3 regions of the Streptomyces sp. NPDC096013 genome follow, and region 2 is predicted to be linked to each of the others. Evidence: riboswitches for the same ligand, from Rfam matches in the RefSeq annotation. Region 2 holds a riboswitch; each other region holds the start of a gene.
What was found. A riboswitch is a leader RNA that binds a small molecule or an ion and turns the genes downstream of it on or off. The one in region 2 is predicted to bind thiamine pyrophosphate.
Positions count from the first base shown of each region.

Region 1 (3,314 bases), on a different contig from region 2:
GCGACACGGGCGCCTACGCCGTCGGCTGGCGCTTCGGCACGCACAAGCTCGCCCCGCGCATCAGCCCCGGGAAGACCCGCGAGGGCCTGTTCGGGGCGGTGTCGTTCGCGATGGTGGCGGGCGCGCTGTGCATGCAGTTCCTGATCGACGACGGCAGCTGGTGGCAGGGCCTGATCCTGGGCTTCGCGGTCGCGGCCAGTGCCACCCTGGGCGACCTCGGCGAGTCCATGATCAAGCGAGACCTCGGCATCAAGGACATGGGCACGCTCCTGCCGGGCCACGGCGGCATCATGGACCGGCTGGACTCCTTGCTGCCCACGGCGCCGGTGGTGTGGCTGCTGCTGGTGCTGTTCGTCGGCTCCGGCTGAAACACGGTTTGACCTGCTGTTTTGTGCGTGAGGGGCTTGTTGTCCACAGGGCGGCGAGTCCCTCTTCGTATGTCTGCGACACTGGTAGGGCCATGCCTAAGCCCGGAGAACTCACATTCGTCGCCCCCCGCGGAGCCCAGAAGCCGCCGCGGCACCTCGCCGACCTTACGCCCGCCGAGCGCAAGGAAGCCGTCGCCGCGGTCGGGGAGAAGCCGTTTCGCGCCAAGCAGCTCTCGCAGCACTACTTCGCGCGGCTCGCGCACGACCCGGCGGAGTGGACCGACATCCCCGCCGCCTCGCGCGCCAAGCTGCGGGAGGCGCTGCTCCCTGAGCTGATGACCGTCGTGCGGCATCTTTCGACCGACCAGGACACCACCCGCAAGACGCTGTGGCGGCTGTTCGACGGGACGCTCGTCGAGTCCGTGCTGATGCGGTACCCGGACCGGGTCACCATGTGCATCAGCTCGCAGGCGGGGTGTGGCATGAACTGCCCGTTCTGCGCGACCGGTCAGGCCGGCCTGGACCGCAATCTGTCGACCGGCGAGATCGTGCACCAGATCGTGGACGGCATGCGGGCGCTGCGCGACGGCGAGATCCCCGGCGGGCCCGCGCGGCTCTCCAACATCGTCTTCATGGGCATGGGCGAGCCCCTCGCCAACTACAAGCGGGTCGTCCAGTCCATCCGCGCCCTCACCGACCCCGAGCCGGACGGCCTCGGCCTCTCGCAGCGCGGGATCACCGTCTCGACGGTCGGACTCGTCCCGGCGATCCACCGCTTCGCGGACGAGGGGTTCAAGTGCCGCCTCGCGATCTCGCTGCACGCGCCGGACGACGAGCTGCGCGACACCCTGGTCCCGGTGAACACCCGCTGGAAGGTCCGCGAGGTCCTCGACGCGGGCTGGGAGTACGCGGCGAAGTCGGGCCGCCGTCTGTCCATCGAGTACGCGCTGATCCGCGACATCAACGACCAGGCGTGGCGCGGTGACCGCCTCGGCCGCCTCCTCAAGGGCAAGCCGGTGCACGTCAACCTCATCCCGCTGAACCCGACGCCGGGCTCGAAGTGGACCGCCTCCCGCCCCGAGGACGAGAAGGCGTTCGTCGAGGCCATCGCGGCCCACGGGGTGCCGGTCACCGTCCGGGACACCCGCGGCCAGGAGATCGACGGAGCGTGCGGCCAGCTCGCCGCGACCGAGCGGTAGGCTGACCGGCGTAGGTACATCTTCATATTCCGACAGGGGAGCGCCACAGCGCTGAGAGTGCGGGATTGTCCGCAGACCCTCTGAACCTCGCCCAGGTCATTCTGGGTAGGAAGTTCGGTCATCACTCTTGCTGTTGCGCCCTGCCCACGTCCTGTGGGCGGGGCCGCGTCTCTTCCTGGACACCCCAGGAGGAATCCAGTGCACACCAGGACATTCATCGCCGCGGCCGTCGGGCTCGGCCTGCTCACGCTCTCCGCGTGCGGCTCGTCCGACAGCGGCAGCGGCGCCGACTCCAAGACCGTCACCCTCGTCAGCCACGACTCGTGGGCCGTCTCGAAGAGCGTCCTCAAGGATTTCGAGAAGCGGTCCGGCTACACCGTCAAGGTCCTCAAGGACGGCGACGCCGGCCAGGCCGTCAACAAGGCGATCCTCACCAAGGACAACCCCCAGGGCGACGTCTTCTTCGGCGTCGACAACACCCTGCTCTCCCGCGCCCTCGACAACGGCCTCTTCCAGTCCTACGACGCGAGGGGCTCCGCGCTCGTCAAGCCCGAGTACCGCGTCGACCAGGCCAAGCACCGGGTCACGCCCATCGACACCGGCGACATCTGCGTCAACTACGACAAGGCCTACTTCAGCAAGCACAAGCTGACCCCGCCGGCCTCCTTCGCCGATCTGGTCAAGCCGGAGTACAAGAACCTCCTTGTCACCGAGAACGCGGCCACCTCCTCGCCCGGCCTCGGCTTCCTGCTCGGCAGCGCGGCGCAGTACGGGGATGGGGGAGGCTGGCAGACGTACTGGAAGAAGCTCAAGGCCAACGGCGTGAAGGTCGTCGACGGCTGGGAGCAGGCCTACGACCAGGAGTTCTCCGGGTCCGCGGGCGGCAGGAAGGCGGGCGGTGACCGGCCCCTCGTCGTCTCGTACGCCTCGTCGCCGCCCGCCGAGGTCATCTACGCCGACCCGAAGCCGACCACCGCGCCCACCGGGGTCTCGTACGGCACCTGCTTCCGGCAGACCGAGTACGCGGGGCTGCTCAGCAACGCGAAGAACACCAAGGGCGGCAAGGCGTTCCTCGACTTCCTGCTCACCAAGGAGTTCCAGCAGGACATGCCGCTCAACATGTTCGTCTACCCGGTGATCCAGGGCGCCCAGGTACCGCGGGAGTTCGAGCAGTACGGCCGTCAGGCCCCGGACCCCGAGACCATGGCGCCCGCGAAGATCGCCGCCGACCGGGACCAGTGGGTCAAGTCGTGGACCTCGCTCGTACTGAAGTAGCCCCGCCGAAGACGCGGAGAGCCCGCGGGGGCGGCGCGGCGCGGCTCGGCCTGATGGCCCTGCCCGTCGCGTTCTTCGCGGTGTTCTTCGCCTACCCCGTCGCCGCGATCGTCGGACGCGGTCTGAAGGTCGACGGCGCCTGGCAGTTGGGCCGCGTCCGGGACGTGCTGGTCGAGTCCGACATCCGGCACGTGCTGTGGTTCACCACCTGGCAGGCGCTCGCGTCCACCGCGCTCACGCTCCTGATCGCGCTCCCCGGCGCGTATGTCTTCGCGCGCTTCGACTTCCCGGGCCGGCATGTCCTGCGGGCTGTCGTGACGGTTCCGTTCGTGCTGCCGACGGTCGTCGTCGGTACGGCCTTCCTCGCGCTCGTCGGCCGGGGCGGACTCCTCGACGACCTGTGGGGCGTACGGCTGGACACCACCGTGTGGGCCATCCTGCTCGCGCACGTCTTCTTCAACTACGCGGTCGT
Region 1 covers NZ_JBIWGK010000019.1:117,594-120,907, reverse strand. Annotated here, with positions in the region: gene ACIRB1_RS40390 (phosphatidate cytidylyltransferase) at 1-368, shown strand, start outside; gene rlmN (23S rRNA (adenine(2503)-C(2))-methyltransferase RlmN) at 461-1,567, shown strand; TPP riboswitch at 1,592-1,697, shown strand; gene ACIRB1_RS40380 (thiamine ABC transporter substrate binding subunit) at 1,766-2,842, shown strand; gene ACIRB1_RS40375 (ABC transporter permease) at 2,896-3,314, shown strand, end outside.
Region 1: linked by a shared signal. The riboswitch ahead of ACIRB1_RS40380 (thiamine ABC transporter substrate binding subunit) and the one ahead of thiC (phosphomethylpyrimidine synthase ThiC) in region 2 are both predicted to bind thiamine pyrophosphate.

Region 2 (3,314 bases):
AGTAACGCTTCTGCGCGGCTTCCTGGGGCGGTTCCCGCCGCTTGCGGCGCTTGCCGGTGCTGCGGGGTGCGCCGTTGCGCGGCACGGCGTTGCGCGGTGCAGTGGGGTGCAGTGCGGCGGGGTGCAATGCGGTCCCGTGCTTGCGGCGCTCAGGGTTTGCGGGACCTCAGGGCTTGGGCTGCCTGCGTGGTTCTCGGAGCCTCAGTGCTGGCGCCGTCCCAGGGCTTGCCGCGCCTCAGAGCGGGGAGCGCCTCAGTGCTTACGGCGTCGGCCCTTCCCGCCACGTGCTGCCGCGGGCTTGGCGCTCGGCGCCGCCGTGGACGTCGTAGCCGAGCCGGCCGAACCTGCCGCACCCGCTGCACCCCCCGACCCAGCCGCCCCCGCCGGAACGGCCTCGCGTCCCGGGCGGTCCGCCGAGACGACCAGGGCCGCGAGGGCTGTGGTGACCGGTACCGACGCGACCAGGCCGATCGAGCCGACCAGCGTGCGGACGATCTCCTCGGCGACCAACTCGCTGTTGGCCACCGACCCCACGCTGCTCTGGGCGATGGAGAAGAGCAGGAGCAGCGGCAGCGCGGCGCCCGCGTAGGCGAGGACGAGGGTGTTGACGACGGACGCGATGTGGTCGCGGCCGATGCGGATGCCGGCGCGGTACAGCCCGCGCCAGCCCATCGACGGGTTGGCCTCGTGCAGCTCCCAGACCGCCGATGTCTGGGTGACCGTCACATCGTCGAGCACGCCGAGCGAACCGATGATGACGCCGGCGAGCAGCAGACCGCTCATGTCGATCGACGGGTACAGCCCGTGGATGAGGCCCGTGTTGTCGTCCGTGTTGCCGGTCAGCGCGGCCCAGTCGATGAACCCCGAGCCCAGGATGCCGATCAGCACCAGTGACATCAGGGTGCCGAGCACCGCCACGGACGTACGGGCCGACAGGCCGTGGCACATGTAGAGGGCGATCAGCATGATGGCGCTCGATCCGACCACCGCCACGATCAGCGGGTTCGAGCCGTGCAGGATCGCGGGCAGGATGAAGAAGTTAAGGATCATGAAGCTGATGGCCAGCGCGATCAGCGCCATGACACCGCGCAGCCGGCCCACTACCACGACGGCCAGCGCGAAGATCCCGGCGAGCAGCGCCATCGGGAACTTACGGTTCACATCGGTGACGGAGTACTGCAGATCCCTGGGCGCCGAGGGTTCGTACGCGACCACGACCTTCTCGCCCTGATGCAACTGCCGTGACTGGTCGGGCTGGACGATCTCCGTGAACGTACGGCCCTTGTCCTTGCCGGTGGAGACCGTGACCGTGGCCTTCTTGCAGGTGCCTGCCGCTTCCTGTGCCGCAGAGGAGCCCTCGGCGGTGGAGGTGTCCCCGGTCGAGCCCCCGCCCGATGCGTTCACCGACGCGCAGCTCACGCTGACGACCTTGGTGACCGTCGCCTGCTGGGTCTGCCGGTCGAAGCCGACGCCGGTGCGCTTGTGCGAGGGGGCGCCGCCTGGCCACAGCACCACCATGCCGACCACGACGGCCACCGTGAACGGGATCAGGATCGCCGCGATGACCTTCCGCAGATGCCGGGAGACGGGGGCGGCGGGTCCATGACTGTGCGAGTGACCGTGCCCACCGCCTCCACCGGAACCGTGACCACCGGCCGCACCGGAACCGTGCCCGCCGTCCCCGCCCGGTCCGTGGTCGTGCCCGGAATCGCGGTCGTCGCCGGATCCATGGTCGTGGCCATGGGGCGGCCCGGTCGGCGGATACGGGGGCTGCGATGTCGTGGTCACCGCCCGATCATCGCAAGAACGCCGGAGGCCCACTGTTCACCGCGCCACTTATGGCGCTAGCGTGGAGGCACCTTTGCACACGCGGGAGCTCGGAGCACCGGGCTGAGAGGGCGCTGACCTTCGTCTCTGCGATGTTTCACGGGAAACGTCACCTGAATCGAGTGATGTTTCACATGAAACATCGGCTGACGGAAGCCGCTGCGTCGACCGCCGAACCTGTTACCGGGTAATGCCGGCGTAGGGAGTAGGTCTCATGACCAACAAGGACGTACGCACGCCTGCCTCCAGCCAGGACGAACAGCCCGTTCCGGGCGAGAAGTCCGCTCGGGCCGAACAGCCCACGGAGGCCGGGAAGTCCATCGGCTGGCACAAGGGGTACGTCGCGGGCTCGCGCCCCGATCTACGGGTGCCGGTCCGTCAGGTGCATCTCACCAACGGGGAGTCGGTGACGCTGTACGACACCTCGGGTCCGTACACCGATCCGCTCGTCGACACCGATGTCCGCAGGGGACTGGCGCCGCTGCGGGAGAACTGGATCATCGCCCGCGGCGACACCGAGGAGTATGCGGGCCGGCCCGTCCGCCCCGAGGACGACGGGATCAAGCACACCTCACCGCGCGGTGGACTGCGCAACCTGGACGCGGTCTTCCCGGGGCGCCCCCGTCAGCCGCGCCGAGGCCGTGACGGTACGGCGGTCACACAACTCGCCTATGCGCGAAGGGGTGAGATCACCCCCGAGATGGAGTTCGTGGCCGTACGCGAGAACGTCGACGCCGAGGTCGTCCGGGAGGAGATCGCGGCCGGGCGTGCGGTGCTGCCCGCCAACGTCAACCATCCCGAGATCGAGCCGATGATCATCGGCAAGCGGTTCCTGGTGAAGGTCAACGCCAACATCGGGAATTCCGCGGTCACTTCCTCCATCGAGGAGGAGGTCGACAAGATGACCTGGGCGACGCGCTGGGGCGCCGACACGGTCATGGACCTGTCCACCGGCCGCAACATCCACACCACGCGTGAGTGGGTGCTGCGCAACTCCCCTGTCCCCATCGGCACGGTGCCGCTCTACCAGGCACTCGAAAAGGTCGACGGCCGCGCCGAGGAGCTGACCTGGGAGATCTACAAGGACACGGTCGTCGAACAGGCCGAACAGGGCGTGGACTACATGACCGTCCACGCGGGCGTGCGGCTGCCGTTCGTACCGCTGACGGCGAACCGCAAGACGGGCATCGTCTCGCGCGGCGGCTCGATCATGGCGGCCTGGTGCCTCGCGCACCACAAGGAATCGTTTCTGTACGAGAACTTCGAGGAACTGTGCGAGATCCTCGCCGCCTACGACGTCACGTACTCGCTCGGCGACGGCCTGCGGCCCGGTTCGATCGCGGACGCCAACGACGAGGCACAGTTCGCGGAACTGCGGACGCTCGGGGAACTCAACACGATCGCGAAGCGTTTCAATGTACAGACGATGATCGAGGGCCCGGGACACGTCCCGATGCACAAGATCAAGGAGAACATCGACCTTCAGC
Region 2 covers NZ_JBIWGK010000006.1:302,733-306,046, forward strand. Annotated here, with positions in the region: gene ACIRB1_RS22215 (YibE/F family protein) at 253-1,788, opposite strand; TPP riboswitch at 1,860-2,049, shown strand; gene thiC (phosphomethylpyrimidine synthase ThiC) at 2,042-3,314, shown strand, end outside.

Region 3 (3,314 bases), on a different contig from region 2:
GGGACCGGACGAGCACGTCCAGGGGCGTGCCGGGAGCGATCTCCTGGTGCTCGCCGTTGACGGAGATGTTCATGCGGGCTGCTCCACGAGTTCCGTGCGGGCGAACCGCTTGGGGGTGAACGGGCGTGCCTCGTCCGGCAGTTCACCGGTGCTCAGGGCATGCGCGAGGGCATCGCCGGTGACCGGCGTGAGGAGCACACCGTTGCGGTAGTGCCCGGTGGCCAGCAGCAGTCCCGGCAGCGCGGTCGGGCCGAGCAGCGGCGCGTTGTCGGGGGACCCGGGGCGCAGTCCGGCCCGGGTCTCGGTGAGCGGCAGTTCGGTGATCCCGGGGACCAGCTCATGGGCGTCGCGCAGCAGTTCGTAGACACCGCCGGCGGTCACCGTGGTGTCCCAGCCCAGTTCCTCGCTGGTCGCGCCGACGACCAGCTCGCCGTTCTCGCGCGGCACGAGGTAGACGTGGCTGCCACGCACCACGGCCCGCACGGTGCGGCTCAGGAACGGCGCGTGGCGCTCCGGCACGGTCAGCCGCAGGACCTGGCCCTTCACGGGCCGTACGGGTGGCAGGACGTCGTCGGGGACGCCCGTCAGCCGCCCGCTGAGGCTGCCGGCCGCGAGCACGACCTGGTCCGCGGTGAGCGGGGTGTCCTCCCGTGTGACGACCCCCGTGGCACGGTCCCGCGCGACCGTGAGCCGCTCGGCCCAGGTCCGGTGGAAGACGACCCCGGCCCGCTCGCAGGCGGCCACCAGCGCCGCCGCCAGCCGCCGCGGGTCGACCTGGTGGTCCCCGTCGACCCTGAGCCCCCCGCGCACGCCCGGTGCGAGCATCGGTTCGAGGCGCCGGCACTCGCGCCCGGACAGCCACTCGGAGTCCAGGCCCGACTGCTGCTGCAACGCGTGCAGTTCACGCAGATGGGCCCGGTCGTCGGCGTCCAGGGCGACGGCCAGCGTGCCGCAGCGGCGGTAGCCGAGGTCCAGGCCGGTGAGGTCGGTCAGCTCGGCCGCGAAGTCCGGGTAGCGGTGCGCCGAGGCCAGGTTGAGGGCGAGCAGGGTCTGTTCGCCGTAGTGGAGTTCGGTGACGGCGGCCAGCATCCCGGCGGCCACCTGGGCGGCCCCGCCGCCCGGCTCCGGGTCCAGCACGGCCGTGGCGAAGCCGCGTTGGGCCGCGCGCCAGGCCGTGACCAGGCCGATGATCCCGCCCCCGACGACGAGGACGTCTGATGTGCGTGCAGGCATGGGCGTCCAGCCCCTCCCTTCGCCGGCATGACCCGGATCAGGTTCGTACGGTCGGAGGCCGCCAGCCTCCCTCTCAGCCCAGTGCGCCCAGGCTCCCGCGAGCGTTCTACTCTTTTCTGCCGCGGGTCCGGGGGACATCCCCGGGAGTCGCGGCACGTCTGCCACCCTAGCCCGTGCCCTGTGCGTCAGTAAGGGAGCCTCTGTCCATGGCCCGTTCGCTCGACGGTCTCGTCCTCGCCCCCGTCGCCGACCAGGCCCCGGGTCAGGTCGGCACCCGCACCCGGTTCACCTACCACGAGCAGGACGGCGAGATCTGGGCCGAGTACGCGGGCGGCGACGTCGTACGGGGGCATCTCGTCGGCACGCGCGCGGGGGACCGGATCGACTTCCGGTACGTCCAGCTGAAGACGGACGGGACGACGTCCTCCGGGCACTGCGTCTCCCTGGTGACCGAGGTGCCGGACGGCCGCGTCCGCCTGGAGGAGACCTGGGAGTGGGAGTCCCAGGAGGGAAACGGGACCAGCACTGTGGAACAGCTCACCTGACGCGCCCGCTGACTGACAAATCGTCAGGTGTCTATGGTGATCGAGTGAGCGAGCAGACGCGGGACCAGGGCACGGTGGCAGAGCGACGCGTGGTCGTCGTCGGCGCGGGCATGGCCGGGGTGCAGACCGCGGTCGCCCTCCGGGAGCAGGGCTTCACCGGCGCCATCACCCTGATCGGCGCGGAACCCCATCAGCCGTACGACCGGCCCCCGCTGTCCAAGGCCGTCCTGCTCGGCAAGGCGGAGGGCTCCGCCTTCGACGTCGACTTCGAGGCGCTCGGTCTCGAAGTGCGGCTGGGGCGCGAGGTCGTGGGCCTGCGCCCCGCCGACCACGAACTGGACACCGCCGAGGGCCCGGTGCCCTACGACGTCCTCGTCCTCGCCACCGGTGCCGAACCGATCCGGCTCCCGGGCGCCGACGGCATCCCGGGCGTGCATCTGCTGCGCACCCTGGACGACGCCGAGCGGCTCCGCCCGGTGCTCGCCCGGCAGCACGACATCGTGGTCGTCGGCGCGGGCTGGATCGGCGCCGAGTTCGCCACCGCCGCGCGCGAGGCGGGCTGCGCGGTGACCGTCGTGGAGGCGGCCGACCGGCCGCTCGCGGGGGCCCTGCCCGCCGAGGTGGCCGCGCCGATGGCCGCCTGGTACGCCGCCGCCGGGGCCTCCCTGCGGACGCACGCGCGCGTGGCGCACGTCGAGCCCGGCGAGGTCGTCCTGGACGACGGCACCCGGCTGGCCGCGGGCGCCGTCGTGGTCGGCATCGGCGCCCGCCCCGCCACCGGCTGGCTGACGGGCTCCGGCATCGCACTGGGCGCCCACCGCGAGGTCCTGGCCGACGACCACCTGCGCACCTCGGTGGCGGACGTCTACGCGGTCGGCGACTGCGCCTCCTTCCCTTCGGGGAGGTACGGCGAGCGGCTTCTCGTCCACCACTGGGACAACGCCCTCCAGGGGCCGCGCACGGTCGCCGCGAACATCGTCGGGGAGACCCCGGCGGTCTACGACCCGGTGCCGTACTTCTGGTCCGAGCAGTTCGGCCGCTTCGTCCAGTACGCCGGTCATCACGCGTCCGCCGACACCACCCTGTGGCGCGGTGACCCGTCCACCCCGGCGTGGAGCGTCTGCTGGCTGCGCGGGGACCGTCTGGTGGCCCTCCTGGCGGTCGGCCGCCCCCGTGACCTGGCCCAGGGCCGTCGGCTGATCGAGGCGGCGACCCCCATGGACCAGGAGCGGCTGGCGGATGCTTCCCTCCCGATGAAGGCGGCTATCGCCTAGTTCGTCCCACCGGGTCGGACCGGCCCGGCTTCCGACTGTCAGTCCGGGATGGCACGCTGTTTACGTGACCGAGATTGACGCAAAAATCGATGCTCTCGTCCCCGCCTGGCTCACGCTGCCCGACATCGCAGAGATGCTCGATGTCGAGGTGACACGCGTGCGGCAGCTGGTCAAGGACGGCCAAGTCATCGCCGTACGCCGTGGTGAGAACCGCGCGCTGCACGTCCCCGCCGCCTTCATCGACGGGGCCGAGAAGAAGGTC
Region 3 covers NZ_JBIWGK010000002.1:463,962-467,275, forward strand. Annotated here, with positions in the region: gene thiS (sulfur carrier protein ThiS) at 1-73, opposite strand, end outside; gene thiO (glycine oxidase ThiO) at 70-1,233, opposite strand; TPP riboswitch at 1,230-1,342, opposite strand; gene ACIRB1_RS09590 (hypothetical protein) at 1,440-1,778, shown strand; gene ACIRB1_RS09595 (NAD(P)/FAD-dependent oxidoreductase) at 1,823-3,052, shown strand; gene ACIRB1_RS09600 (Rv2175c family DNA-binding protein) at 3,117-3,314, shown strand, end outside.
Region 3: linked by a shared signal. The riboswitch ahead of thiO (glycine oxidase ThiO) and the one ahead of thiC (phosphomethylpyrimidine synthase ThiC) in region 2 are both predicted to bind thiamine pyrophosphate.